DNA from 2 places in the Bacillus sp. JJ1533 genome. Region 2 is predicted to be linked to the other one. Evidence: a T-box and tRNA genes for the amino acid it is inferred to sense, from the RefSeq annotation. Region 2 holds a T-box; the other holds one or more tRNA genes.
What was found. A T-box is a leader RNA that pairs with one kind of tRNA and senses whether it is charged. The one in region 2 lies ahead of pheS (phenylalanine--tRNA ligase subunit alpha), so its partner is inferred to be a tRNA-Phe.
Positions count from the first base shown of each region.

Region 1 (15,393 bases), on a different contig from region 2:
AAAATTAAGTAAGAACGTGAGAGGAGGTGAAATAATGTCAAATCAAATCTTAAATAAACCAGTTCTAGATGTTGAGGATATTCAGGAGTATCTTTCAATAGGGAGACGGCAAGCTTATGAACTTGTAAACTCTGAGGCATTTCATGTGGTACGAATTGGGAGACGAATTAAAGTCGGTAGGGATGTTTTTCTTGCATGGTTAAACGGAAATCAGTAATACATAAATTTTTCAATTTACATATCTTACATAACTAATTTTAGGAGGCAGTCAAATGCATGCACCTAGTATAACAATTGATAATAAAGCACTTAACATTTATAAAAAGTTCATGATACAAACAGAATTTATTTTATCAAACAACTTAGAGGACAAATATGTGGATTTCCTTAACACATTAAAATTTGATTCAGCTTGGCTAGAATTTCATCAAGAAATCAATGAAACCATGCAAGAGTATGAAATTACAGAAGAAGAAATTCAGGCAACTATGAAACAACTGTTCATCTTATAAAATTTATTGGGGGTAAAACTAATGGACAAAGTAGTAGACCTAGCAACATTTGAAGCAACTAAGAACAGTCAGAAAAATGAATTTTATGCATTTATTGAAGAAGTAGTGGAGTTAAATAAAGATTTGATTGCAGAAAACATCATTAAGCTTAAACACGATTTTGACCCTTACTTCATTGTTGATACTTATGCATGTCAATGTCTTGCTCATGGATTAAGTAATAAGGATAGTGAATGGTTTTTATCTGCTATCGGTAATGGTAATTTGTTTAATGCAAAATCGTTACTTGTTGATGGTCTATTAAATGAACCTTTAATAAAGCAAGTTTTATAGATAATTAGTTTTTCTTGAAAGGAGGTGAAAGGATATGAAACCAACTGAGGAGATAGTAATGAATCATTTAGGGAAAGTTAATTTACTTCCAGAGGAACTAGCTAAAAGCATCAAAATTGATTTAACCGAATTAGCCAAAGAACAACAACAGAAACAATATGCTGATATAGCAGCAAGAATTGCAAAAATGCAACCACGATTACATAAATAATAAACCGTTATTTAAGAGTTGGTTCATATCATGGACTGACTCTCTACTAAACTACAAAACTTAGGAGGAAAATGAATTGGAAAATCGCAAAGTAGTTAGAGTTTATGAGGATGAATTAAATCAACTTCTTGAACAAAGTAGGGAACTAAGTTTTGAAAGTAATGGATGGAGCAGTATCATTTTTCAATTTGTTCAAAAACACGACTTATTTAAATAATTTGCAACGCATCTGAAGGAATTAAAGAAGGAACAGGAATCAGGTAGCGGTGATATGTATTACGGTGATCTTGATTTTATCCTGTTAGATTATAAGGAATAGATAATATTCGTATTTTGAGGAGGTGAACCTAATGAAAGACAAACAAATTAGTACCACAGAAATGATTGATAATTTGATTGAACAAATTCAACAGCTAGTTGAACTTATAAATATAGATACTTTACAAGAAAATTGAAACTTATAGGTGAAACAATATGCCAACTGGAAAGCAACTAAAACAGATTATCATACATAAAGGCTTTAATCAAAAACATATCTTTGAAGCCGTAGGACTTTCATACAGTGGTCTTAGCGGTTTCCTTAATGGCTGAACGGAAATTTCAAAGTCGAAGTATTACAGACTTCTAGATTGCCTAAATCTCGACTTAGAGTATCCAAGTTTTACTTATAGAAGGAAATAAATAATGAAAAGAGGTAAAACAATGAGTATTAAAAACAAACTGTTCTTTTGTTATGACGTTGCATTACATAGAAAATTACAGGAACTTGGATTTGAGTTAATCACTTGTTCTATTTCATTAAGCAATAAGAAGTATTGGCTATACGAACGTACTGAAGCATTACAGAATGTACTGAAAGGTTAATACAGATTAGTAAGCAAAATAAACACATATACAAAGGAGATTAAAATGCCAAGAGTAAAAAGACAATTAAGAAGTCAGGAAGAAATTAGAAGTTTGTTTGAATCGCAGGGGATTAAATACGTAATGATAAATAATAAAATTATGGATTTGTACCAAAGGGGATATTTCGAATACAAAGTAAAAACAACCGATGAAAAAGGAAATTATATTGAAACAGATGAAGTAAGGAAGGTTAAATTTGATTCTAGAAATCTTGCTCTTTATATCGGTTTGAAGTTCTTAGACAAAATGGAATTTTGGTGCTATGTAGACGAAATTGCAGCATTTATGGGAATGTCCGTAAAGCGAATAAAAGAAAGACTTGAGGAGTTACAGGAAATTAATTTACTTATGAATAATCGTTTAATGAAGGATGGGAAAAACGAATTATTAAAAGAGCCTATGCGTTTTCAGTTAGTAAAAAAACATAAGGATAGAGGATTTGAACGAAATAGGAAGGTAAAAACTTATCGTTGGTACACTCCTTTTGACTGTGAATTGAAAGAAGTTACTAATCCAGAAACAAAAGAAGTGGAATTGAAAGCCCATAAATACTTCATGGTATCGATATATGATTTAGATTTATTTATTAATGGAATATTAGATGAACATGAATTTGCGTTGTATTTGTATCTTGTTCAGTGTTACGACTCTTCGGATAAAGAAAGTAAAGGAATTGCTCAAACTACAAGCAAAATTGCAGAGAATCTAAATGTGAAAGATGTCGATGTGATTCAGAGGAGATTGGATAAATTAATTAATCTTAGGGTTAAGGATAGATTTTGTTTGGAAAATGAGGATTTACCATTAATACATGCTAGTAAGCCGAAGAATTTTAATCATAAACTTATGACCAGACAAGAACCATCATTACACTATTATCCTGTCTATAATGATACAACGATTCAAAAGATACATAATATAGAGCCTGATCCATATCCAGTTGATGAGGAAAATAAAGAGGACACCAACCCGAATAAATTGGACATTGATTTAAAAGTGGACAGTGACTTGGATAATATGGACACTCACTCTAATAAAATGGACGCCAACCTTTTATTTTAGGACACTCGCTTTAATAAATTGGACACCAACTTTTTAAAATTGGACACCTAATTTAATAAAATGGACAGTCAATTACATAAATAGGACAGTGATTCTTATAACTTGGACATCAATCATTCAGTGTCCACAAATAAGCCTTAGAGCGACAAGGGATAGAGCCGTGTCGTTTTCGCTATAAGATATTTAATAAGAGTATATATAAGACAATTTAGAAGATTGATTAACAGATAGTTTAAAAGATGATTCAGAATACTATTCAATAAGATTCGCTAGAATCTTATTAACCTGTTGCCATTCGTCACAGGTTGTTGAACACTATCGTGTTCTGCCACTTAACAGTTTTTGTTTTGTTGTTTTTTTATCAGTAAGCAAGTTAAGCAAATATACATTGGAGGTTAATGAATGAATTTAAATAAATTAGTTCCATTACGTGATAATATATCTCAAGTTGAATTTGATGAAATGGTCAAAAAGGATAAGGTACATTGTAGTCCTGAAAGTTTTCTTGAAAATGGTAATCGAATTAGAAGTAAAGATTATAATTCTAACACTTTAAGTAAATCAGATATTGTACAAGGTTTCAGGAATTATAGAAGTCAGTTAGATAATAATTTGAATTCAGATGAGGAACGAGTATTAGCGGTTAAACAATTAATTGGTGAAGTTGATACTGTGGATGGTTATGATTCTTTTATCAATAGTCACATTATGAGTAAAGCATATGCAGAAAGGCATGGGAATCTTAGTAAAAGTCAACCTTTATCAGAGCATGATCCATTTTCAAAAGGATTAATTACTCTTGAAGATTATATATTTAAAGCAACTAAGAAGGATGAATTAAATGGTTATACTTGGTTGTCGAATGATGCACAAGAGAAAATTATTCAACGTGAGCGATATATCAACTATGAGGAAAGCGATTTTAATAAAGGTAAAGGTAAAGGTATAAGTGAGGATATGCTTGACTCAGCATCATTGGATCATAATCAAAAAGAAATTCTTCTGAAAAGGTTGAGTGAAAAAGTAAAACGAAAACAACGTCAGATATCAGATGGCGATTTATATAAATATCCAGAGTTATTGGAAATGAAAGCATCAATAATTTTACTTCAAGATGAATTAGGGGTTACTGGTGAAGAGAAGGACATAAAGAAAGAAGAATATATTCATAAAGTGGATAAGAAATTAGAAATAGAAAGAAAAAAGGCTTACCAAGCATGGGAGCAAGGTAAACCAAGAATTGACCTTTCACATTTGTACCATTGGTACTGTGAATTAAATACCAAAAAAGAAATTAAAGTGTTAAAGAATCCTAGAAAGTTAGAGTTAATCCGAATTAACTCAGTTACTAAGCCTTTATCTGGTGCAACAGAAGAAGGCAAAAACGAATTAGAAAGAAAATTTCAATCTGTACTTGATTACTATGGTAAGCCAAAGAATGGGCTAGGTCAATATACAAAAGTAAAGAAATTGATAAATGAAGTAGGATATGAAATGCATAAGGTTAGAGAGCAACTTGTAAAACCTATTGAATCTAGGGGATATAAACCAAAGGTAAATGCTATTACATTTGAGAATTCTGCATTAAATATAATTAGAGATACATTTGATATGAGTAATCCAAAACATGTTTATTCGTTATTAAGTTTTCAAACCGAAAGTGAAAAGGTGCATGATGGATATATAATTGAGGTTGATGAAGAGGGTAATGATTCAAAGAAGCAAAAGCAAATCAGAATATCTAATTATTTTCCTGTTTATTCAATGCTGAAAGACAAGTACGGTAATAGACCTGGAAGTGAAATTTATCTGCTCTTAAAACAGTTTAACGAAGCGATTAACGAAGCTTTTAGGCTAGGTGAACTTTCTCCTGTTGAGATGGATATCGTTGCTGTAGTGAAACAAGAGAAGGGTTATTCGATGAATGATAAGAGGATATTAGATAAACATCCGTATATGAGAGCAGTGAATTATATTAAGGAAGTACATAATGTTGAAATGAGTGTTAGAGATATTACATACGCTTTGAAGAATACGATTAGTAAAAGGATTGCACATGCTTATTTAGATCAGGTTGAAGTAGATAAATATCGTACGAAAACTTGCACTTGTTGCGGTAAAGATAAATTAGCAAATGAAAGGAATTTCAGTCCTGATAAGAAGGGTAAACATGGCTTAAAAGCAATTTGTAAAGTGTGTGCGAGAGAAATTAAGAAGGCATATAAATAATACAGTTATTGGCGAAGGGGGTTACTTAAGTGTAATTCCCTTTTTTATTCCAGTTAAAAACATATAAAAATCAAATATAACATACCACAATATATAAAGTCAATAAATAATCTCTATTTTTTTGAAAAAAGTGTACATACTTATCTAATAGTTAATGAGAAGAAATATCCTTACTCATTATTTTTTGTTATAAAACTGAAATAATTTATTAAAATAAATTACTGAATATATTTACTAATTCTGAAAGTGAGGGGAGTTGAATGACAAGAAATGAAATAAATCAACTGTACATGGATAAAAGAAGAAAAGGCCTTTCAAATAAAAAGATTGCTCAAGCAATAGGGTGTAGTCCTAGTTTGATCTCACAATTTTTTAATTTTCAATGTGGACTGTCTTCTGAAAAAGAAATGAAACTTAGACAGATAATTGATACAGCGAAGGAATATAGAACTGTAACAATTCCTATAGATTAATATTCTTGGCCGTATCGGTCTAGTTTATCTAGATCGCCCCGTCTCTCCTCGGCCATTTAAATAATAAGGTTAGACATTCAAACAATTTTGCATAATTTGTTTGATCCTCCAATATTAATATAGTTTTAACCTGCATGAGGTGATTGATGTTTTCTTGACCATACTCAGATGGTAAGTTCTTTCATTTGATCGTGCAGGACATTATGCTTTTGCTTCAACAGTAACATTATTCATTTATATTTCCTCCGCATATAAACTTGCAGGGACTTTCACGAGTCCCTCGTTTGTATGCCTTCCACCTCACTAAATAAGGGACTAATTGGTGTCTGGATTCTTATTTTGAGTTGGAAGTCCGTAAGCATTAAAGGATTATCCAGAGATCTTAGAAGTGCAATCTAATAAAAAAGAAGAATTTTCTGTGCCAAAAACTGTTACAAGTAAAGTGAAGAAAAACAAATTATAATAGATGTGGTAATACAACAAGCAACAAATAAATTTAGAAAATATAAAAGGGAGAGTCAATCAAATATGATTTTAAATAAATTGACGAAGAATTGGAAAAAGAAAATAGCATTTATAGCTGGAGCAATTGCCATCATGGTTATATGTGGCGTTGGTAATGAAATGCAACGTACATCACATAAAGAGGTAGAAGCAGAAACAACATCTATTAATTATAATAACTATTATAACTTATATGAACTGGAACAAAACTATAATGAAATAAGTGATTTGAATAGCGAAGTTCTTGATGTTTATCGTTTTAGTAAATATGATAAATCAAATGGTTATGTTGTTCTTTACGGACAATTAGAAGATTTATATTTTACCTTAGATGAATTCGAGGTTGCACAAGGAGCCAAAGACACATATGATTTATCTGGTTATATTAGCGATGCAGTAATTAATTTAAGAGAATCTGTAGAGTTTGCTATGAAATCACTGAATGCAGATAACCAAATGGAATTAGATAATTATGGATACTTTTTGGACAAACATTTAAAAGAAGGCCAAGAAGCAATTAAAAATGCAAAAACAGAATTAGATCGATTGAAGTAAACGGCGCTAAATAAGCGTCTTTTTTTATTTTCTGAATTAATTTCATGCACCTAGTATACTTAGCTATCTGGATTACTTGAAAGATAAGAACAAGGATGACAGTAATTTAGATATGAATTTTATTCGTTTTTGTGCAAAGGAAGAGTTAATAAAAGATAAATACATTGATTATGAGTTTGTTCCGGTTGGAAATTATGATTTGTTGGAAGTGAAATTGTTGCATAAAATTAATGATTACATAGTTATAAGAGCACCAGAAGGACATCCAAGAGCAATGAGCATTGAAAGTGGTTATCCGATAATTTATGAGCATATATTGGTGGCTGAAAAGATGTTAGGTAGACCCTTAGCAAAGAATGAAAATGTTCATCATATCGACTTTAACCGCGCAAATAATCTACATGAAAATTTGCTTGTAATGGATCATGGGCAGCATAGAAAATTACATGAGTGGATTAATCGAGAAGGCTTACGTGAAGTATTTGAAAGCAAAGATAAATCACATAAAGTTAGAAAATGTGGTTACTGTGATGAGTATTTAGTAAAGAATGCAAAATACTGTGATTTAGAATGTCTTGAGAAACATAGAGAATTAAAGAAAAATGAGAAACCGAGTAAAGAGCAGCTTGATGAAATATTGCAAAGAATGAATAAAACCCAAATTGCAAATTTATTTGGAGTAAATCGAGCAAAAGTTTATCAATGGATAAAGGAATATGAAGATTTAACTGAAGCGTAGTGTGTCAATAGGCTTTTTTATTTTGCTTAAAACTTTAAATTACTGAAAAGAGTGTGAAATTAAATGATAAAAACATTTATTAGTAATTCAATTGACCCAACGACTTATACAAAGTTTTGGTAAGTGGCGTTTATTTATTTTGACCCTGTATTCTTGGCTGGTTTAATTTGTGGAGTATTGTTGATTGTTGCTATATTTTTCTTTTCTGTATGGAAAACGAATATGCAAATGTTTGGACGTAAAAAGAAAGATAAATGAGTTAAGTGTAAATTGAAATACATTTACCATACTTTTTGGACTCGTAGCTTAATGGTTAGAGCAACCTGTAGAAATACAGAGTGGATTACCAGTTCGAATCTGGTCGAGTTCACTAAATTATTATATAAATGATATAATAAGCGTAAAAAATGGATGTGAACGTATTGGATATTAACTATATAATCATTACAGGTCTTATATCGGATGTGGTAGGTGCTATTTTATTAGGAATAGCGTTCTTTAAAGTGAAATATAAAGTTATAGTAAAACAAACAATTCCTATTGCGGGAATACATCCTTTGATTTTCAATAGTTTAAATGAACAACAAGCTTACGGGAAAGTTGGAACTTTATTTTTAATTTTTGGTTTTTTACAGCAAATGCTTGGTAATTTTATTATAATTAATCAGTTTCATTTATTCTTTGGGTTAGTTTTGTTCATCAATCTTCTTATATATATTTTTCTGTTTATTTATAAAAACACATTAATAAAACGTAACTTAACAAAAGTGAAATTGGAGTACGATGCATTAAATCAAGAAGAACAAAATGAATTAGAAATGTGGTATGGTAAATAAATTCTAGCAGGACTTTTGTCACTCCTTGGCGAATATTGGAAGTGTTAATAGTATTTGTTAGAGGAGTGGAGATAATGAGTCAACCGACAGAATACAAGGTAACTTTCTTTTATGTAAATAGTAAATTTGAAGAATTTACTATTGCACCATATGAGGGAATACCAGAGATTAAGAGTAACCTTAATAAAGGTGGTTGGTTTGAAGTTTCGGGTAGAACTATGGTTAATCTAAACAATGTTGTAAAAGTTACCATAGAAGATTAGTTGAAACTATCATTAGGAGTTGGAAATATTGGATGATATATTAGCAAGACTAAATGAGTTAAATGAGGGACGTTCTCATGAAGATGGGCTCGTTGATCATATTACAGCTATTGTTGCATTGTTAATTGAAAAAGGTGTTTTTACTAAGGAAGAGTATTATAAAACCTTAGTAGAAGCAATTGAAGATCAACATAAATAATTCATTAAGGCATCCATACATTGTTTTGGGTGTCTTTTTAATGTAGTGATGATATGACCCTTATGAGTTCGAATTCACTAGCATGACGAATAAAAAATAAGACCTTGAAGGTGGAAAGTCATCAAGGTCACATACATGTAAATGTTTTATGTTAGATATTTAGAAATCTATTAATGTAAAATCCTGGTCGCAATTTTTCAGTAAACCCATAGAATAAAATGTTTTGGTTAAGATAGGTATATTGTATCCTTCACCTAGTTCATAAAACATGTAGGGTTTTGAACAATACAAAAATGGATCAATAAATAAAAAAGGAACAAAACCAACAAAGAAATAAGCAATTACATAAAAATAAAGAAAAAAGTATAGACTTTTGTCCAAGAGTTTTTTAATTACAAAATAATATAGCAGTCCTAGATAAATGGCAACAAAAATAAGTCCAAAAATACCTATTTTCATCCAATAGTAAGCAAACAAGACGATAATTGAAAATACGAACATTATCCAATACACTGCCATTGTGGGCTTAATTCGTCCGTAAATATATAGCATAAATACCCCTCCATATATAAAATTTACCATATACAAAGAAGGAAAAGAACTCCTTTTGTTGAATATTGGAAATGCGAATATTTGATGGGAGATGTGTTTAGTTGAGTAATAATGAATTAAGTATTGTTGATAATGTAGTTAAAAATACCATAAAAAAAGAATTATTAGCGAAATACAATGGAAATACCGTTATTAGGAGCTTAGTACAAATTGTGCCTTTTGGTTCAATTGTAGATTTAGCGCTAACTAATTCATATAATAATATTTTAATAGAGCGTGCTAAATGTTTCTATGATGAATTAAATTCAGGTACAGTGGAGTTAACAACAGAGATTATAGAGTCTGAAGAATTTCTACATGCTTATTTTTCTACTTTTAAAGCGGCACTATTTACGAAGCAAAGAGAAAAAATTAGATTTTTTGCGAGATTGTTCAAAAGTGGATTACCTAGTGGGCAATTGAGTAAAGCAGACGAGTATGATGATTATTTAAAAATTCTAGATGAATTAACTTTTAGGGAAATTTATTTTCTCTTTACGTTAAAAGAAATTGAAAAAGAGACAGGTGGATTTCACAATGATGCAAAAATAAATCATTGGAAACAGTTTGAGGAAACAGTTTATAGGGATATAAAAATTACACCTGATGAATTAAAAGCCTTGGTCGTTAGGATGGTTAGAACTGGTTGCTTTATGGAACAACATGCATTTGTCGGCGGAAGTCATGGTGGTTATACAACAGTTGTATTTGATAAATTATACTCCTTAATTAAATTGAAAGATGAAGATTTAATATTTTATAGAAAATTGTAAAATAATAGTAGGATTTTTGTCACTCCTTGGCGAATATTGGAAATGTAATTAAATATTTGGTGAGGGAGTGTTTGTTCTGGAAAAGTTAGAGGTAGTTGTAAAAGAATTAATGGACAACATTGAGGAAGAGTATGTTTTAGTATCATCATTAGCTCAATCTCATAGAGCAATAGTCGATAAACAGGAAGAAAAAATTAGAGATACTGTTCGAAAATTATTTCCGGTAATGCATGTAATTAAACAAAAAGGTTATATGTTTAAAGGAAAAGATACAGATTATATGAGTGCTAGAGGCCCTGTATTATATCATGATACTAGAGAAAGTGAACTTTATGTTTTCGATGTTGAACAAGGTATGCCTGTAATAGTTGATTTGTACAATCCTAAAGAAAAACCAAAAAATATTACATTTAGAAAGTTGTTAGAAGATGTACCTTTTCCACAAATAATGGATAGTTTATTACTGGTTTTAACTCATCACAGATTCTTACAAAAAGATTATCAAGAATCAATCGATGAATTAGAAGCTGAATTAAATGCTTATGAAAATATATTTTAATGATACTCCTATTCTTTAAGTAGTCGAGGACTTCTCATTATGGATATTGTAACTGGGTTGAAATTGTATCATATAAATACAAATAAAGTTTCCAAGATATATGTCGAAGGTGAGGAAATAATTACACCCACAAATGGTTATAACCGTTTCTTTGGGGATTATGATGTTAAGGATGTTCGTTACGTAAATACCATAGAGTCATTAGGCCAAGGACTTACGTACTATTGGCATTTTGCAAGAGAAACAATATTTGAAGAAATCAGGTTAAATGTAAATAAAGATTTACCCTCAAGACAGAAGTGTATTTGGCTAAGTAGTGGGAATGAAATCGAATATTGGAAACATGAATTAAATTTTAACTCATTTTATTGTCAATTATTAGAACTTGAATTACATGGAAAGTTGTTTAAGTGTGATTCTCTTTTTGTAAGTGGTGGAATAAAAAAGTTAAATGATGTAAGAATTGATGCGACAAATTACTGGAATCAAGAAAAAAGTGATCAAAGTAAAATTGAATACTTGTTCGAAGGTAAAGCAATTGTATCAAAAGTACTTTAAGCACTCCTTAATAGGGTGCTTTTTTATATGGAGATGAAAAACGGTGTCACTATTGAAATACAATTGTAGAAAACGTAGGACACCTATAGGTTATTAATGGATTTGAAACTTTTTGTAAGCATTTAATAACCTATCGAGTTCTTGACTACATTTAATTGTTTTACTGTTTAATAGACCATTTGAAGTAGCAAGGCGAATCATTTCATCTCTTTTTCGCACTATTGATAAAATAAGAGTTTCTCTATTCGGTTGCGTACTTTCCTGTAACAATTATTACACCTCTTTAAAGATTTATAACTTTACTTAAAATCAAATACAAACAATATTATGCAAAATTTTTAACATAAGTAAAATACTTTCGACAAAATATGTCAAAAGAAGATGTGAGATATGTGACAAAAATGTGACAGAAATAATCACCTCTTTACAAAAAGGTTATAAATTGGTAATTTCTAAAATAGGCTCTCAAACAGGTCTTAGGGGGTCTTTTTTTAGATGAAAGTTGGTACAAGAGTAGAGTATCAAGACAAGATGTATACAATCTTTTTTATGTATGACAATGGTTACTGTGAAATCATGGACGAACAGATGAACTATAGGATTATTTTAGTTGATCTGTCCAATATAACACCCCTAGAATAGACAGAAAATTTGATTGGCCTGTTTGAGAGTTCTTGAACATTAATATATATTTCTTGATTTTCACCTACAAATCTTTGTGGGTGTTTTTTATTGGAGTGAAAAGAAAATGTTTAACGATACAATGAGACAAAATTTACAAGCTATGCAGCAAAAACAACAAGAAGATCAAGCGTGGAAAGATGAATTGTTAGCGACTTTGAAAAGTATTGATGAGAGTTGACTACTTTAATTACTAAAAAGTAAATAAATGAAATTAAGGCATCCATAAATTGTTGTGGGTGTCTTTTTTAATGAATTCCATATTTAACCGATATATATTTTGGAGGTGCGATATGGAAAAGATAATAGGTGCTTCAATATACTGTTTGATTTTTGGAGTAATTGTCCCACCAATATTATATATTGTCATATTTGGAATACATACATTTTTTTGGCATGGTCATAATTATGATACGGCAAATTCGATATCCGACTTGTTTTTTAATTGGTCAGGATATTTGAATACGTCTATAGTAGTAGCAATTATTTATTTTATATGGATGATATTTAGTAAAGAATCTTGAAGCGCTCAATAATGGGTGCTTATTAATGAAAGAAAGATTTTTAATTAATTGTCAATCATTTCAAATTGCATTATCATAAACTAGTATATTTGTACTAGGAGTGAAGATGGAATATGGCGAAATGGGAAGTAAGAAAAGTGGATGATGATGCAAGTGCAGGGTTGATAGGGTTTGGATTAATTATTGGAATCGGACTTATTATTTATTTTATTGTTCAATTTTTTCAGAGTCTCTATATACTTCCAATCTCTGATGAAGACCTAAAATCGAATGACTATAGAGAAAAGGCATTTCAAATTTCAAGCGATTATGCCAAGGAGTATGTTTATAAACAGTGGGGTTTAGAGGGTTTTACTGAAGAACAAATTGACGTTAGCGTTGCAGAAGAGTATCAAGCAACCTACGAAGGTGATCGTACATACAAGGTAATTACAACTGTTAGTTCTAAGAGAAAGTCTGATATACAAAGAATAAAAAGTAACATGGAAATAATTATTCAGCTAGACGAAAAAAGGAAGAATTTAATATTTAAAGATTGGGAGATCGTAAATATTAATGTAAATAGTGTAATTGAATAATAATTTGAAGGCACTCATTTGAGTGCTTTTTTATATGGAGTTGATTAGATGGATTATGCTAAAGTAACTCAAGTTATTGAAACAATCTTAAAAAGAAAAGGTAACGGAAAAGATGACCCAATAAGAATAATTACTCAGTATTGGTCATTAGATGGTGAATTATTATTTGAATTCGATCCTTTGGAGGGAAAATAATTGTTATTAGCGTTTCAGATAGTTTTATTTGTAATTATTGGATTGTGTGTATTATTTGTTTGTGATGATCCGATTAAAGAAAATAAAGTTCATTATTCAAGTATCAGTATTGCTGGAATATTGGCCTTGTGCTTTTCGTTTTGGATTAGTTAGATGGCTATTAGGACTATCAAGTGTACAGCGTGTCCGTCTAAATTTAAAGTACCAAAAAAGCTTAATAAGCCTTATATCGGACTTTATAGGGACAGATCTGTTTTCCACTGGTATTACACTTGCAAAAGTTGCGACCATGTTCATACGGTTAGATATTGGAATGAGTATGTCAATCCTTATTTCGATAAGGTGGAAAGATTGCAGTTTGAAATATGGTGGAATAGGAAACAACCAGAATTAGTTGAGCGTTTGAAGAATGAGTTTGAGATTACTAAGAGTGTGTTAAATAGGATTACTGAGGAAATATTAATTGAATTGAAAGGAGTCGGTTAAAATCGCTAAGAAAACATATACACCAGAACAATTACAGGCGATGTATTATCTTGCTTTACCTAAGTCTGAACGTTGGGCATTAGATGAGAATGGAAACAAGGTTAAGTTACTTAATACGTACCAGGATATAGCAGATTATATTGGTGTCCATTTAAATACCCTGTACAGTTGGAGAAAAGATGGAGCATTAGATGAACGTGATTTAAAAAAAGAAATGTTAAAGCATACGACTAAACATCTACCTGAAGTGTTAAATGCTATTAAGGAACAAGCTGTTAAGGGTAGTGGTAAACATGCTGAATTATTCTTAAAGATGCATGAAATGTTAACGGATAAGAAAGAAGTTCGTACAATTAATGAAGACCATACAATAGATATTGATAAGATAAAAGAGAGGGCTATGCAGTTCTCTAATGGTTCAGTACAAGGTAGTGTAAAAGAGGACTATACACATTAGACTATATGTTGTAGTAGAAAGTGCTAGGAATGCCTATATTTAGTGGTGTTTGAGTGGTTATTATAGGTAGTAAATAGGCTATGAAAAACTGTGAAATGAGTATGATTACATTGACTGCAAACCTCCCACGGAGAAAGCCTCAAAATTTTTCGATCCCACTGCATAATGAATGTATATCATTATTATCCCTGTATAAAGTTTGATTAATATGTCGGTATAGTTTTGAAAAGGGTCATAGGTATATCAGAATATACAAGGCCAGTTAGTTTATTGAATGATTTATACAAGATAATTACTGCATAAAAACTTTATAAAGATAATTCACAAACTTACCCGTCATAAACGTTGATACATCAACGAGGTTCTAGAACATACATTATGTAAACAATAGGGTGAAAGTAGCCCTCAACCGCAGATGGCATAAGGGTTTGAACCATGTTACGCATACTTAGAATACTAGCATAGACTATGTGAAGTTCACAAACTAATGATGAATAAATATTTATTGTTTATTCTTTTGTTTTGATCCATTTCATTTGGTGAATAAAGTAATTTTACTTTGTAGTTTACAATAAAAGAAAGTTTTTATACAGTAAATTGAATTGATTTAACTTTATTTTAGTTTATTTTTATTCATTTTATTGTATAGAAATTCATGTCGAACCGTACACAGGGGGGCGTGTCGAATATTGGCGTACATCTAGTGTACTCTAAATCCGCAAATCAAATTTAATCTCCGAAAATGAACTATGTAATGTGGAGATTATAACCACTCCACAAATGAAGGAATACGCAATTTACCTTGTTTAGTTAAGTTTCGGTACTTTACACGAACAGGAATAGGCTTAATGTATTTAAATTTATCATTCTCAGAAACTACTTTGTACATAGAATACAACTGTTTATGCTGTTCTGGTGGCATAAACTCCATTAATCCAGCGTGAGTTCCATCCTGGAATGATAAAAGTAAGCCGAATTTATCTTTACGTAGGCCGTATATAAGAATATTATCATCATACTGATAATTTATTACCTTTAACCATGAATAACTACGTTTACCAATTTCATAAGGTGAATTGTCAATTTTCTTCAACACGATTCCTTCTAGTCCGTTTTGTTTAATTAAATCAAAGTATGCTGATCCATTGCCTTGAATCCATTGAACAGCT
Region 1 is NZ_JBALOV010000028.1:22,423-37,815, reverse strand. Features, by position in the region: gene V7138_RS15085 (helix-turn-helix domain-containing protein) at 35-217, shown strand; gene V7138_RS15080 (hypothetical protein) at 273-512, shown strand; gene V7138_RS15075 (hypothetical protein) at 534-845, shown strand; gene V7138_RS15070 (hypothetical protein) at 880-1,056, shown strand; gene V7138_RS15065 (hypothetical protein) at 1,133-1,273, shown strand; gene V7138_RS15060 (hypothetical protein) at 1,966-3,024, shown strand; gene V7138_RS15055 (hypothetical protein) at 3,427-5,253, shown strand; gene V7138_RS15050 (hypothetical protein) at 5,514-5,726, shown strand; gene V7138_RS15045 (hypothetical protein) at 6,255-6,785, shown strand; gene V7138_RS15040 (HNH endonuclease) at 6,898-7,524, shown strand; tRNA gene V7138_RS15035 (tRNA-Phe) at 7,820-7,894, shown strand; gene V7138_RS15030 (hypothetical protein) at 7,947-8,360, shown strand; gene V7138_RS15025 (hypothetical protein) at 8,435-8,623, shown strand; gene V7138_RS15020 (hypothetical protein) at 8,652-8,822, shown strand; gene V7138_RS15015 (hypothetical protein) at 9,476-10,186, shown strand; gene V7138_RS15010 (hypothetical protein) at 10,254-10,745, shown strand; gene V7138_RS15005 (DUF2441 domain-containing protein) at 10,785-11,303, shown strand; gene V7138_RS15000 (aspartyl-phosphate phosphatase Spo0E family protein) at 11,397-11,522, opposite strand; gene V7138_RS14995 (hypothetical protein) at 12,622-13,086, shown strand; gene V7138_RS14990 (hypothetical protein) at 13,135-13,281, shown strand; gene V7138_RS14985 (hypothetical protein) at 13,633-13,767, shown strand; gene V7138_RS14980 (phBC6A51 family helix-turn-helix protein) at 13,808-14,224, shown strand; gene V7138_RS14975 (ATP-dependent DNA ligase) at 14,988-15,393, opposite strand, start outside.
Region 1: it encodes a tRNA-Phe, which carries the amino acid that the T-box ahead of pheS (phenylalanine--tRNA ligase subunit alpha) is inferred to sense. The anticodon was not compared.

Region 2 (16,303 bases):
TCGTTTCCTCATGTAGTTTTTCTTCTGAGAAAGCCTGATTTGCTAAACCGCATTGGACGGCTTCTACACCACTTATCGAGTCACTTGTCCATAGCATTTGGGCTGCTTTAGCAACTCCTACATAGCGAGGTAAGCGCGCCGTACCCGCAAACCCAGGGATAAGTCCTAGCTGTAACTCTGGTAATCCTAGCTTCGCCTTTTCACTTACAAGACGGAAGTGACATGCCATTGCTAGCTCTAGGCCACCACCTAAGGCTGCCCCATGGATACTTGCAATAATCGGTTTTGGGAATCGCTCCATTCTTTCAAATAAGGTTTGGCCTTTTCTCGCAAGGTTTGAAAATTCTTCACCAGTTTTGATTGTCGTAAACTCTTTTATATCAGCCCCAGCAGAGAAGAATCGCCCTTCCCCATGGATAACCAAAACTCGAACATCGTCATTAGACTCAATATCATCCAGTAAACTTGTAAGCTCTTTCAAAACAGCGGTCGATAATGCATTTGCTGGAGGTCGATTAAAACTAATAGTGGCGATGTACTCATCTATTTTCACTTTAAAAAACTCCATCTGCATCCCTCCTAATTATGTATATTTATGTAACACACCTCTAATAAATTACTAGAGGTGTGTCTTCCCACAACCATTTACTAATAAGGTATGAACTTCTTTTGCCAAGGCGGATAAATCATATTTTTGTTCGTTCATCACCCAAGTGGTTGCTGTTTCATCGATCGAACCGAATATCATTTGTCTTGCCAAACGGACATCAAGGTTTGGATTAAACTCCCCGTTCTCCTTTCCAAATTGGATAATGGATTCAATCATTCGCAAATATCCTTTTAAGACTTCATTTATTCGGTGACGTAGTTCCTTATTTGATTGTCTTAATTCAAGCTGCGTTACAATGGCAAGATGATGATCGGCAGATAAAAGCTGAAAATGCTTTTCTACTAATGTTAATAACTTCTCCGCCGCGGTCGATTTTCCTGCTATTTCAGATTCAATTTTTTCAATAAATTCTCCCATTTTTTCGTGGAATAACGAAACAAGAATATCTTCCTTGTTTTTAAAATAAAGATAAATAGTACCATCTGCTACGCCTGCTTGTTTCGCAATTCTCGAGACTTGGGATTGGTGATATCCATTCTCCGCTATAACAACTACCGCTGCGTCAATGATTTGTTTGTATTTTGGTTTTGTTTTTTTCAAAATCTTACTTCCTTTCAGAAAAATGAATGAATAGTCATTCATAATTCTATAATAAAGCACAATGAAACAGCTGTCAAGACTATCCCTGACATGTTTCTTACTTGCTCTTTTTATTATAAAGAAAAAGAGCCATAGGCTCACATCATGGCTCATCGCTTACCTTATGTTTAAGCATAGATGACTTTAGAGCTGATCGATCCTAGTTCTTAATTAATTTTTGTTAGTTTTTCCTTCTCTTCTTCCACTAATACTCGTCGCAGAACTTTTCCTACGATTGTTTTAGGTAATTCTTTTCTAAATTCATACACCCTTGGAACTTTATATGCAGCTAAATGTTTGCGGCAATGTCTATCCAGTTCTTCTTCCGTACATTGCTGACCTTCTTTTAAAACAACGTAAGCCTTTACCGTTTCACCACGATAAGGATCAGGAATTCCGGCAACAACCGCCTCTTGTACCTTTTCGTGCTCAAAAAGGACTTCCTCAACCTCTCTTGGGTAAATATTAAATCCACCCGCGATAATCATATCCTTTTTACGATCTACCACATAAAAATATCCGTCCTCATCCATATACCCCAAATCACCCGTTAATAACCAGCCATCTCGGAATGTGCGTTGAGTCTCCTCTGGTTTATTCCAATATCCTTTCATGACCTGAGGTCCTTTTACTGCAATTTCTCCGATTTCCCCAAATCCGACAGGCTCACCCGTTTCCATTGATAGCACAACTGCATCTGTATCTGGCCATGGTAATCCAATACTACCATTTACACGACGTCCCCAAAGCAAATTCGCGTGTGTAACAGGTGACGCTTCCGATAAACCATAACCTTCAACAAGTTTTCCACCTGTCACTTTTTCAAATTGCTCCTGTACTTCAAGTGGGAGTGCTGCCGAACCACTAATACATGAATCAATCGAAGATAAATCATACTTTTGAAGGTTGGGATGATTCAATAACCCAATGTACATAGTTGGTGCCCCTGGAAATAAAGTAGGCTTTTGCTTATGAATCGTTTTTAATGTAGCATCCACATCGAACTTTGGCATTAAGATCATCTTTGAAGCCATCATGATCGAAAGATTTAATACTGTCGTCATCCCGTATACATGGAAAAATGGAAGAATGCCTAATACAGACTCTTCACCTTTTTTACATTTATACAACCATTTCGAACACATTATTGTATTTGCTACTAAATTTCGATGCGTTAACATTACTCCCTTTGGAAAACCGGTTGTTCCTCCAGTATATTGCAACAAGGCTAGGTCTTCTTCGGGGTCAATTTCAAGTTCGATTGCCTTTGCTTCTGAATTCTTAATAATTTCCCTTAACAAGTGGTTTGTACCCTCGTGTTCAACTTTTACAACAAGACCATATTGTTTCTTTTGAATGAAAGGATATATCAAATTTTTGGGGAAAGGTAGATAATCCTTAATTTCTGTTATAATGATATGCTCAAGTTGTGTTAGCGCTTTCACTTTTGAGACGCGTGGAAAAAGGATATCCAAAGTAATGATTGCTTTCGAGCCTGAGTCCTTTAGATGATATTCAAGTTCTCTTTCTGTGTACAAAGGGTTGGTCTGGACTACAATTGCACCGGAAAATAAAACACCGTAATAGGCAATAACACCCTGTGGACAGTTTGGCAACATGATAGCGATACGGTCCCCTTTTTTGATGCCTTGCTCCACTAAATAGTTTGCAAGCTTCAAAGATTCTTCGTACACCTGCGAAAAAGTTAATTCTTTACCTTGGAAATGAACTGCAACTTTTTGAGGATATTCGTTTGCTGTCCGTTTCAAATACGTTTGTATCGGTATGCTCTCGTATTCAAGTTCATGTGGAATTTCCTCTGGGTAATTAGCTAACCACGGCCTTTCTAACTCCATCTTATAACCCCCTTATAAAAATTGTTTTGGGAATACGAAGTCGTATTCAGAAGTCGGTTTGAATTTTCAAACCATTTATAGCCATTATAGTATATTGAATATTCCGTGACAATTACATTCAGGAATGTTGTTGTAAGTTTACTACGAATTTACGACAAAAGAATAGGGCTGATGGTTCCCCAGATCAGCCCCTTACATTATAAAACCAAATACAATATTCCGACGATAACAAAGATTCCACTTACAACTAACAAAATTTTCGCAAGCTTTTCCATATTTAAAAACCACCATTTCCAATCCCTGCGCCGATTACATAAGAGAGTCCAACCGAAATTATCATGGATATGAATCCTACTGCGCGATTATCTTGTTGTAATTCAACATCGATGTTGAACTTTGGAGTTAAAAATTCAAAAATAAAGTAGCCGACAAGAAGGAGAAAGAATCCAAATACACCCCAACCAATCATGACGAATAAGGAGTCATGATTTTGGATGGAATATCGAAATATATTTGCGATTCCAAAGATTTTCCCTCCTGTTGCCATTGCGACTGAAAGGTTACCATTTTGGATTTCTTCCCAATTTTTATATTTGGTAACCAATTCAAATATGGCCATAAACAGAACCATACACAGTATAACGACACTGTAATTAGCCGCTGTTAACACATATTCATTATCCCAAAATTGATCCATCATCTTCTCTCCCTATTAGAGATTACACAGCATTTCAAGTTATTTTAATTCTACAACGGTAACCCCTGTTCCACCTTCTCCGGCTTCCCCAAATCTTGTTGATTTTACGGAACGGTGATTTTTTAAGTATTCTTGAACCCCTTGCCTTAATGCACCTGTACCTTTTCCATGGATGATAGAAACACGTGGATATCCCGCTAGCAATGCATCATCGATATATTTTTCCACTCTTACTAATGCATCTTCATAACGCTCACCACGTAAGTCAAGCTCGAGGCTTACATGGTAATCTTTCCCCCTTACTGTTGCCAATGGCTTTGTTTCCACTGGTTTCGGGCTACTCACGTATTCGAGATCTTTTTCTTTTACTTTCATCTTTAAAATCCCGATTTGGACCTGCCAATCATTACTTCCTGCCTTTTCAAGTAAATGTCCCTTTTGATTTAGGCTAATCACTTTTACTTCGTCACCAGGAACAAGCTTTCTTTTCGTTTTCGTTATGACAGATTGTTTGCCCGTTTTTTCAGTAAGCTTTGGCACAGCGTTTTCTAAGCGTTTTTTTGCATCAATTAGTTGATGTTCTTTTACAAGTGACTGTTGCTCAAGTTTCATTTTTCGCAATTCACGAATGACTTCTTCTGCTTCTGCTTTTGCATGTTCAATTGTTTCGGCTGCTTTTTGCTCCGCTTTTTCATATAGCTTATCCCGCTGTTCGTTGAATTCGATGATTTGCTCTTGTAGCTGCTTATGAAGCTTTTGAGCTTGTCTGCGGATATCCTCTGCTTCATCAAGTTCTTGCTCCGCGTCCTTTTTACTTTTTTCCAAGGAGGCAATCATATTTTCAACCGTATTCGTTTCAGAGCTAATATGACTTTTGGCAGCATAGATGATTGAGTCTGAAAGTCCAAGACGTTTCGAAATTTCAAATGCATTACTTCGACCTGGAACTCCAATTAATAGCTTATAGGTCGGGCTCAATGTTTCAATGTCAAATTCGACACTTGCATTAATAACTCCTTCTCGGTTGTATCCATATGCCTTAAGCTCTGGGTAATGGGTTGTTGCGATTACCCTAGCACCACGATTATAGACTTCATCCAGAATGGAGATAGCAAGTGCGGCACCTTCCTGCGGATCGGTTCCTGCACCTAATTCATCAAATAAGACTAAACTCTTTTCATCAACATGTTTTAAAATATCAACAATATTTACCATATGTGATGAAAACGTGCTTAAGCTTTGTTCAATCGATTGTTCGTCCCCGATATCTGCATATACTGATTCAAACACAGCTATCTCAGACTCTTCCTGCGCAGGAATTTGCAGACCTGATTGCGCCATTATCGTTAATAACCCTATAGTTTTTAACGTAACGGTTTTACCACCTGTATTTGGACCCGTGATAACGATTGTCGTATAATCCTTACCTATCTCAATATCATTTGGAACAACTTCTTGTGGGTCTATTAATGGGTGACGGCCTTTTTTGATTAACGCATAACCATTTCCATTAATAATCGGTTTCGAACCTTTTACTCTTATACTGTAGCTTGCTTTTGTGAACATAAAGTCGAGCTCTCCAAGTGTCTCTACATTTTGATAGAGTGATTCTCCTTCAGCTGCTACTTCATTTGATAATTCGAGTAAAATACGATCGATTTCTTGTTTTTCTTTCATCCTGGCCTCTTGCAATACATTATTAAGCTCGACCACTGATTGTGGTTCAATGAACAATGTTGCACCTGATGAAGATTGGTCATGTACGATACCACCATATGTTCCGCGGTATTCTTGTTTTACTGGGATCACATAACGATCATTACGAATCGTAATAATCGCATCCGAGAGTGTTTTTTGAGCGGATGATGAACGAATTATATGCTCAAGCTTTTCCCTAATTCTCGCTTCACTACTGCGGAGCTGCACACGGATTCCACGTAATTTGTCACTCGCACCATCTAGTACAACTCCATTATCATCAATACAGTTTTTTATTTTTTGTTCAAGTTCAAATAATGGAGTAATGCTTGTGATCAGTTCCCCTAGTATTGGTAGAAGAATATCATCCTCAATCATGCCTTCAATAAATTTCTTCATTTGCCGGCCAGCATAAATAGTGCCTGCAATATCTAATAGCTCCATCGTGTTTAGAGCTCCACCAATGCTAGCACGTTTAATAGAAGCTCTGATATCTGTTAAACCACCTAGTGGAACATTCCCTTTTAATCGCAATACCTTAGCAGCTTCATCTGTTTGTTCCTGTAGAAAAATAACCTCTTCTACATCTGTAGATGGTGTCATTTTATCTACTTTTTCTCTTCCCAATGAAGAGGAGACATGTTGCTTGAGCTGCTCCTTTACTTTATCAAACTCTAGTACTTTTAAAACTCGTGGTTGCATGCTGTAACTCCCTTCTTGCACCAACTGCTATTAACATAAAGGATTCTTATAAATTCTAAAAATTTCGTTTTAAATAAGCGATTAGTTCATCTTTATCCCATGTATTAATGACATTTTCCTTTTTAATCCACCCTTTTATTGCAGCTGAAACGCCATAGCCCATATCCTCTAGCATGTCCATATTATGCGCATCTGTGTTAATGACCAGCTTTACACCCTTTTCTTGGGCCTTTTTAATATATTCTGAAGAAAGGTCCAATCTATTCAAATTTGCATTTAATTCTAAAGCCGTATTCGTTTCCTTTGCTAGTTCAATTAACATATCTACATCAACGTCATAGCCTTTTCTGCGCCCGATGATCCTTCCTGTAGGGTGTGCAATGATATCGACATGTAGATTTTCTAAAGCCGTTTTTAAGCGCTCCATAATTTTTTCTCTAGGCTGTGAGAAGCTAGAATGAATGGATGCAATCACTACATCAACTTCCCTAATGATCTCGTCATCATAATCAAGTCTACCATCTGGCAGGATATCCATTTCAACACCGGTAAATATCGTGAAATCATCATATTTTTCATTTAATCGTTTAATTTCTTTGTGTTGTTCTAGTAAACGCTCTGGTGTAAGTCCGTTTGCCACACGTAAGTATTGGGAATGGTCTGTAATCGCCATATAGCGATAGCCTTTTTCCCTGCATGCCTCCACCATCTCTTCGATTGTATAGGCACCATCACTCCAAGATGTATGCAAATGGAGGTCACCTTGTATATCTTCGAGGTGAATATGTTCAATTTTCTGTTGGAATGCTTCTACTTCAGAGCCATCCTCTCTAAGCTCTGGTGGGATGAAGGTAAGACCAAAATAGTGATAAAATTCCTCTTCTGATTCAAATGTTTTTATTTCACCCGTTTCACTGTTTTCAACACCATACTCACTAATTTTTTCACCACGTTCTTTTGCTAATTGTCTCATTCTCACATTATGTTCTTTGCTTCCCGTAAAATGATGAAGGGTGGTTGCAAACTCATGGGGTTTCACAAGACGAAAATCGACTGAAATGTCATAGCTGTAAGAAATTTGCACAGAAACCTTTGTATCGCCACTTGCAATGATTCCATTTATCCCGTTTAATTGTAAAAGCTGTTCCCTTACTTTTTCAGGATCATTGGTTGCAATAATAAAATCAAGATCTTTTATTGTTTCTCTCATACGGCGGAGACTGCCGGCACGTGAGAATGTCACGATTCCTTCCATCGCACGAAGCTGTTCCTCGATTTCTTCAGCAAGTGCAAGCATTAATGCAATCGGCAGGCGATCTGGTCGTTTGCCATATTCCTCAATAGAAGCGAGTATTTTTTCTTCTGTTTTCTTTCCGAAACCTGCTAAATTTTGAATTTTTTCATTTAGGCATGCTTGTTTTAGCATTTCCATATCCTCAATACCTAGTTCTTGATAAAGCTTAGCTATTTTTTTACCACCTAGGCCCGGCAAATTAAGTAAAGGGATGAGGCCTTCTGGTACTTTTTCTTTTAATTCATTTAATACGGTTGATTCTCCTGTTTCGATATATTCTGTAATCACCGCTCCTGTACCCTTGCCGATGCCAGGTAATGCCGTGAAATCCTCGATTGTCGATAAGCTTCGTTCATCATTTTCCAGGGCTGCTGCTGCTTTTCGAAAGGCTGATATTTTAAATGGGTTGTCCCCTTTTAATTCCATATAAATTGCAATTGTTTCTAAAAGACGGATTACATCCTTTTTATTAATTGTCATAGTTACCACCTACCTATATTCCATACGTTTATCTATCCAAAATGATACAGATTTTTTGCAAAAAAGTCACTAATTGTGGGTTTCCTTGTCTAGTTCATAAAAAAAACTTCTCTATAAGAGAGAAGTTAGATCCACATTTCCTTAATTTTACCGGTAAAGAATGGTGTATGTTGGACAATCATTTTAGCCATAAATGAATCATTGAGATTCGATTGAACAACTTCTACCGGAAGTAGTGCGCCGATATAAAGCACGATAAATACAATTAAGTACACTTCAACAAAGCCTAGTAAACCGCCACCCAAACCATTGATTTGTTTTAAAATTGGTAGATTTGCAAGGAAATCAAGCATTGAACCAATGATTTGCCATAGAAACTTTGTTGCAAAGAAAATAATGGCAAAGGCAATGGCACGGTAATAAGCTGTTTCTAAATTTGTACCCTCAAATAAAAACCTCATTGTTTCAGCGTCACCGAATGTTGGATAGGGTATCCATAATATTAATTTTGGCATAAGTTCATCATAATAGAGGTACGCAACGATAAATGCAACAATAAATCCAGTAAGATGAACGATTTGAAGGATAAATCCTCTTCTTAAACCTATTAAGAATCCCATTACAAGGATGATTATTAAGACTAAATCGAACATATCACGTCAATCCTTTTCATTTTTTGCTTGTTCTAAACGTTTTTCAAGCTCTTCATATTCTTCTTTTAATTTTAAATGTTCATGAACAATATTAACCGCTGTTAATACTGCTAATTTATTAATATCAAGTGTAGAATTTTTACTGCTTATTTCTCTCATTTTATCATCAACAATTGAGGCCACAAGGCGTATATGGCTTGTGCTCTCAGAACCGATAATCGAATATTGCTGCCCATATATATCTACAGTTGTTCTTGTTTTTTGTGGCTGTGACAAGTAGTTGGCCTCCATTCTAGTCAATCCTATTGATAATAATACCATGAACACGATATTTATGGAAAGAAATCTCAACAAACGTTATGATAGAATATGTAGATTTTAATCTAATTTTAAGTAGGGGTTGTTATTTTTGTCTAATGCTGTATTAAAATGTACCCTAAAAACGATTGAAAAGATGAAGACGCATTATAAAAGTCAATTGCAGGATAAAATTCCACAGGGTGGAGTATTTGTTGCCAAACTTCCAAGCTGTACCATTACAGCATATAAGTCTGGGAAAGTATTGTTTCAAGGTAATAGCGCTACAAGCGAAGCCCAAAAATGGGGTAACTCGGAAGTGACAACTACTACTTCTACAAGGAAACCTGTTCCAAAAAATAGCGGCTTACCACCTAATATCGGAACCTTATCAATGATCGGTTCTGATGAAGTTGGGACTGGTGATTATTTTGGCCCAATGACAGTCGTTGCTGCTTATGTTTCTAGTGATAAATTTGCTTTATTGAAGGAACTTGGGGTAAAGGATTCAAAAGATCTTAATGACAAACAAATTTGTGAGATAGCTGAATCGATTATTCATGTGATTCCATATAGCCTATTAATTTTACATAATGAAAAATACAATGAGCTTCAAGCAAAAGGTATGACTCAAGGAAAAATGAAGGCATTGTTACATAATCAGGCAATTGGGCATGTACTAAGAAAAATTGCTCCCGCTGCTCCAGATGGTATTTTAATCGATCAATTTGCTGTTCCTGATGTGTATTTTAAGCATTTATCTGGTCAAAAAGAAATCATTAAGGATCATGTATATTTCAGTACGAAGGCAGAAGGTGTCCATCTTTCAGTTGCTGCTGCCTCAATCATAGCCAGATATGCTTTCATTAAAGAGTTTGACAAGCTAAGTGAAGAGGCTGGACTTGAATTAAAAAAAGGTGCTGGAGCGCAAGTGGATGTAGTTGCAGCTAAACTTATCAAAAAGCTAGGAATAGGAGCGCTACGCCATTTTACTAAGCTTCATTTTGCCAATACAGAAAAGGCAAAGAAAATAGCTGGAATCTAAACAGGAGTGGGCAAAAGCCCACTCCATTTTTTTATGAACGCAATGTTGCATTGAATTTTTCAGCAACAGCTTTTAAGACTTTATCATGCGCTTTCGTTACTTCTTCCTCAGTTAAGGTGCGATCAGGATCAAAATACTTGATTGAGTATGCAACTGACTTTTTACCAGGTTCCATACGCTCTCCTTCATAAAGGTCAAAGATTGTAACATCGCGAAGTAGCTTACCACCTGCTTCAATAATAACTTGCTTCATGTCACCTGCAGCCACTGATTGATCTACAACAAGTGCAATGTCACGAGTCATAGACGGGAATCGTGGAATTGGTTGATAAAGGATTTCTTCTACATCTGCTTCCAGTACATCCTTCAATGATAATTCCGCCACATAAGTTGGCGTTAAATCTAAGTCCTTTTGGATAGTTGGATGAACTTGACCAATAAATCCAATTTCTTTGTTATCTAATAACACGGCAGCTGTACGTCCAGGATGCATCCCTTCCACTCTTGCTTGTAGGAATGATGTTCGGTTTTCAAGACCTAGCTTTTCAAAAAGTCCTTCTAAAATTCCTTTTACCACATAGAAGTCTACTGCTTTTTTCTCTCCTTGCCATGTTGGTGATAACCATGAACCAGTAAGAGCAATCGCTAAGTGTTCCTTTTCGTCTGGCAGTTCTTGGTTCGGTCTGGTAATGAATACAGAGCCCGTTTCATAAGTTGCTACACTATCAATTTGACGTGCAAGATCATGTGACACAACCTCTAATAAGTGTGGAAGTACGCTTAATCTTAATAGACTACGTTCCTCACTCATCGGCATAGCCAAACGAATTGGCTCACTTCGTTCGAGCGCATATCTATTTACTTTTTCAGCACTTGTAAGTGAATATGTGATGCTTTGATATAATCCAACACCCTCTAAATATCTTCTTACTATGCGGCGCTTTGCTTGGTAATTCGTTAATCTGCCAGGATTTGATTCTCCAACTGGAAGAGTTGTTGGTAATTCATCATATCCATATAAACGTGCTACTTCCTCGATTAGATCTTCTTCAATTGTAATGTCCGGTCTGCGAGTCGGTACAGTAACAAGGAATTTGTCGTTATCAACAGTAAATGAGAATTTTAGATTTGTGAAAATCTCTTCTACTGTTTCTTTTGAAATGGCAGTTCCTAGTACTTTGTTGATTCTCTCAAGTGTTACGGAAACATTCACAGGTTGAATGTCAAGATTGTCGACTGCAACTGCACCATCAAGAACAACACCGCCTGCAAGCTCAGCCATAAGCTCAGCCGCACGGTCTGCAGCTTCTCGAGTGCGGTTTGGATCAATTCCTTTTTCAAAACGAGCACTAGCTTCACTTCGTAAACCATGATCTTTAGATGACCTACGAATTGTGCTGCCTGTAAAATAAGCAGACTCGATTAATACAGTTGTTGTGTCGTTTTTTACTTCAGAATTTGCTCCACCCATTACACCCGCAAGTGCCACTGGAACTGTTCCATTAGTAATTACAAGATGCTCATTGGTCAAGGTACGCTCTGCATTATCTAATGTCGTAATCTTTTCTCCGTTATTCGCACGTCTTATGAGAATTTCTTTAGAATCTAGACGATCATAGTCAAACGCGTGTAATGGTTGACCATATTCTAATAAAATATAATTTGTAATATCGACAACATTATTATGAGGACGGATTCCTTCTGCCATCAGACGTGTTTGAAGCCATAATGGGGATGGACCTATTTTTACGTCCTTCACTACTCGTGCTACATATAATGGATTGTCTTCTTTGGCTTCTACTGAAATTGAAATATAGTCTTCTGCTTTTTCCTCTGAAGTTGTCACTTTGGGTTGTGGGAGTTTTACGTCTTTTCCTAAAATAGCCGCAACCTCATAAGCAACCCCCATCATACTCATAGCATCAGCACGATTAGGTGTTAATCCTAACTCAAGAACTTTATCATCAAGATTTAATTGAGTAATAGCGTCTGTTCCTGGCTCAACATCATGTGGGAAAACAAAGATTCCTTCCGCATATTCCTTTGAAACAAGCTTTGATTCAAAACCGAGTTCTTGTAGAGAACAAATCATCCCATTTGATTCTTCGCCACGAAGCTTTGCCTTTTTGATTTTAAAATTACCCGGTAAGACAGCCCCTACCTTTGCGACTACGACCTTCTGGCCTTTAGCAACGTTTGGTGCACCGCAAATAATTTGAACAGGCTCATCTTCACCTAGATCAACAAGACATTTATTTAATTTGTCGGCATTTGGATGCTGCTCACATTCTAATACGTGACCTACGACAATCCCGCTAATGCCTTCTCCTAAATGATCGACACCTTCTACTTCAATTCCGCTTCTCGTAATTTTTTCTGCTAATTCTTCTGCTGTTACTCCTGATAAATCAACGTATTCCTGTAACCATTTATATGAAACAAACATTGTCTTATTCCCTCCTTAAGCCCGATTAAATTGTTTGATGAAACGATTATCATTCGTGTATAAATGACGAATATCATCAATACCATATTTCAACATTGCAATACGCTCTGGGCCCATACCGAACGCAAATCCTGTATATTTCTTTGAATCAAAACCTGACATTTCAAGTACATTAGGGTGAACCATACCAGCACCTAAGATTTCAATCCAACCTGTTTTCTTACATACATTACAGCCATCCCCTCCACACTTAAAGCAAGAGATATCCATCTCTACGGAAGGCTCAGTGAATGGGAAAAAGCTTGGGCGCAGACGGATTTCACGGTCCTCTCCAAACATCTTTTTCGCAAATGCATTTAACGTCCCCTTAAGATCACTCATACGAATGTTCTCATCAACAACCAATCCTTCAATTTGTGTGAATTGGTGAGAGTGTGTCGCATCGTCGTTATCACGGCGGTACACTTTACCTGGACAGATAATTTTTACAGGGCCTTTCCCTTCATGTTTTTCCATTGTTCTCGCTTGAACTGGAGATGTTTGAGTACGAAGGAGAATATCCTCTGTAATATAAAATGAATCCTGCATATCCCTTGCTGGGTGATCTTTCGGTAAATTTAATGCTTCGAAATTGTAATAATCCTTTTCAACTTCAGGTCCTTCCGCAATGGAATAACCCATTCCGAGGAACAAATCTTCAATTTCTTCAATAACCTTCGTAAGTGGATGTGGTCCACCTACTTTAATCGGTCTTCCTGGAAGTGTGACATCGATTGTTTCAGATGCTAATTTTTTTTCAACTTCGGCTTTTTCGAGTAGTTCTTGTCTTGCCGTTAATTTTTCAGTGATTTGCTCTCTGACTTCATTAACAAGTGCCCCCATTTTAGGACGCTCTTCGGCTGATAGCTTGCCCATTCCTCTAAGTACTTCTGTAATAGGACCTTTTTTACCTAAATAAGCAACACGAATATCATTTAATTCTTTAAGATTCGTTGCAGCTTCAACTTTTGCAAGAGCTTCCTCTTTCAGCTCAAGTAATCTTTCTTGCATTAATAATTCCTCCTTTTTCTTAGAAAAGCCCAAGGCGCCCGGGTTGAGGAACATCGACTAATTACCGCCACGTCCTGTGGCGAACGTCGATGTCAGCACTTCCTGTGCAAGTCAAGCACAAGACGAGCACTGACAGAAGGCGCTTTTTGCCTTTAGAAGTGATTGGCTTGTAACCTCGAGCCGATGGCGCCTGGAGCTAGACATTAAGACAAAATAAAAAACCTCCATCCCAAAAAAGGGACGAGGTTTAGATTCGCGGTACCACCCTTGTTAACAATTACAAATTCATAATTGCTCACTTCGTTTCGATAACGGCAAATGCCGGTACACCTTTACGTCCTTGCTCAGACGGTCCAAGTGCCAACTCAAGAGGTGAATTCACTTTCTTCTTCTATAAAAATGCTTGCAGTCACGGCATTTTCTCCCTGAATAGTGAGTGGAAAGTTACTGGTCTCTATCATTGTTTTTTACTATATGTAAATGCATATAAATTATATTATACGTATCTTCGAGGTGCAAATCAAACCCATTTTAATTCTTTTTACTTAAAAAGGGGAGATAGAGAATAAAAAACATGATTAATGCGACTACTTCTAAGGATAAGATATACCACGGGTATGGACCAAGAAAGTCGATTAGGCTCGGGTTCATTGGTTTTCGGGCAAGAAACATATAGTTTCCACCTGTTGCTTTGTTAACGAAAAAAACGATGAATGCAATGACATTCAATGCTGCAAATGCCTTCCAAATCGACTTCAAAGTCGGTCTATAATTCTCGTACCAAAGCATGTATAAGCTTGATAAAATAATCGCGATATGGGCTAGGAAAAAGTGAAAATAACGATAATGCGGAAAGTCATAGGCAAGCTCCGGAGTAAGCATCGCTTGAAGGGCACCACCTATGCCTAAAAAATAGGTCACTTCAAATAATAAATAACTTCGCGTGATAAGCATGATGATACTTAAAAACAATGAAATTGAGCAAAGCTGAAATGGCAGGGAATCAATCGGATCCCATACTCCCGTATTCACGTACCAAAGATAAAGGGATAACTCACTAATTAATAGAAATATCGCGATTGTATAGCGAATAACCGAATTTCCTTTTTTGACTCTTGCCCTAAAAAGAAATAACAGAACACCCGAGACGATAAGCAGGCCAAACATCACAACATGCGAAAAAGATAACCAATGAAACGGTTCACCTATAATCGAACCCCCAAAATAGTCGTTTATTTTACTCCCCCCTATTTAACGCAAATGATAAAGTAAAATCCCCGCTGCTACAGCAACATTTAATGACTCGCTTTTTCCGTAGATTGGGATATAGAGATTTTGATCGGTTTTCTCTAATAATTCAGGGTCTACCCCATTTCCTTCATTTCCGACCAGTATAGCAAAGGAATCCTGCACAGAAGCCTGTTTATAGTCAACTGCATTTTTTAAAGATGTTCCGTAAACTTTAATTCCACTTCGCTTAAGTTGATCAATCATTTCATGTAAATTTGCTTTTATTATAGGTATATGAAAAATCGATCCCTGTGTCGAACGAATCACCTTCGAATTGTAGACATCAACGCTTCCTTCACCAACGATCACAGCATCGATGCCAGCTGCATCTGCAGTCCGAATCATGGTTCCAAGATTACCAGGGTCCTGGACTGCATCTACTAATAATACCTTCGAAACCATTCCGCCTTCCTGAACAGTATACTGTTCACAAATAGCAGCAACTCCCTGTGAGGTATCCGTATCACTTATTTCCTTCATTATTTTTTCGGTCACAATCGTAATCGATAAATGATCTATATTCCAGATTGATGGGATGTCTATTGTTTCACTTATGATTAATTCTCTTATATTAACATTACTTTTTAGAGCCTCTTCGACTAAATGAAATCCCTCAATCAGGAAGGTTCCCATTTTATCACGTTCTTTTTTGGTATGTAGTTTTTTCCATTGTTTGATTTGGGGATTTTTATTTGATTCAATTCGCTTCAAGTTACTAATTGCTCCTTTTTGCTAATTCTTTTTTCCATTATATCCTAACGAAGATACATAAAAAAGGCAGATAGCGTAAAAGATACTAAAGAAAAGTTACATAGGAAAGGTGTGCATGTGAATGAACTTGAACTTAAGACACGCTGTTAAGCACAATGTCTCTGGAAATTCTCAAGCTGAATTAGAAGATACAATCGTAGATGCGATTCAAAGCGGTGAAGAAAAAATGCTCCCGGGATTAGGAGTATTGTTTGAGGTGATTTGGCAAAATGCAAGCGAAGAGGAAAAACAAGAGATGCTCACAACATTAGAGCAAGGATTAAAGCAATAAAAGAAGAAAAGCCGATGACTTGGACTTACGAATCATCGGCTTTTTATTATCAATCAAATTTAATTTTATTAACTGTCTCTTCATCTAGACGTTTAATCACTTCTGCAATAAGTTTCACGGCATTTTCATAATCATCACGGTGAAGAATACCAGCATGTGAATGAATATAGCGCGTTGCGATTGTAATCGCTAACGCTGGGACACCTTCAAGTGAAATGTGGATGGATCCTGCATCTGTTCCACCACCAGCAATTGCATCAAATTGATATGGAATACTTAGTTCATCTGCTACTTCCACAACAAAGTCCCGCAATCCTTTATGTGAAACCATAGAAGCATCATATAAAATGATTTGTGGACCCTCGCCCATTTTACTTAACGCTTCTTTTTCAGAAATACCAGGAGTATCACCGGCAATTCCAACATCAACAGCTATTGCAATATCAGGCTTGATCACTGTTGCAGCCGTTTTTGCACCGCGAAGCCCCACTTCCTCTTGAACGG
Region 2 is NZ_JBALOV010000007.1:46,866-63,168, reverse strand. Features, by position in the region: gene V7138_RS04530 (enoyl-CoA hydratase) at 1-568, opposite strand, end outside; gene V7138_RS04525 (TetR/AcrR family transcriptional regulator) at 620-1,210, opposite strand; gene V7138_RS04520 (long-chain-fatty-acid--CoA ligase) at 1,417-3,105, opposite strand; gene V7138_RS04515 (DUF350 domain-containing protein) at 3,383-3,802, opposite strand; gene V7138_RS04510 (endonuclease MutS2) at 3,842-6,202, opposite strand; gene polX (DNA polymerase/3'-5' exonuclease PolX) at 6,258-7,976, opposite strand; gene V7138_RS04500 (CvpA family protein) at 8,102-8,629, opposite strand; gene zapA (cell division protein ZapA) at 8,636-8,905, opposite strand; gene rnhC (ribonuclease HIII) at 9,039-9,971, shown strand; gene pheT (phenylalanine--tRNA ligase subunit beta) at 10,003-12,417, opposite strand; gene pheS (phenylalanine--tRNA ligase subunit alpha) at 12,433-13,467, opposite strand; T-box leader at 13,701-13,937, opposite strand; gene V7138_RS04475 (YwaF family protein) at 13,999-14,676, opposite strand; gene V7138_RS04470 (TrmH family RNA methyltransferase) at 14,719-15,468, opposite strand; gene sspI (small acid-soluble spore protein SspI) at 15,590-15,799, shown strand; gene V7138_RS04460 (M42 family metallopeptidase) at 15,849-16,303, opposite strand, start outside.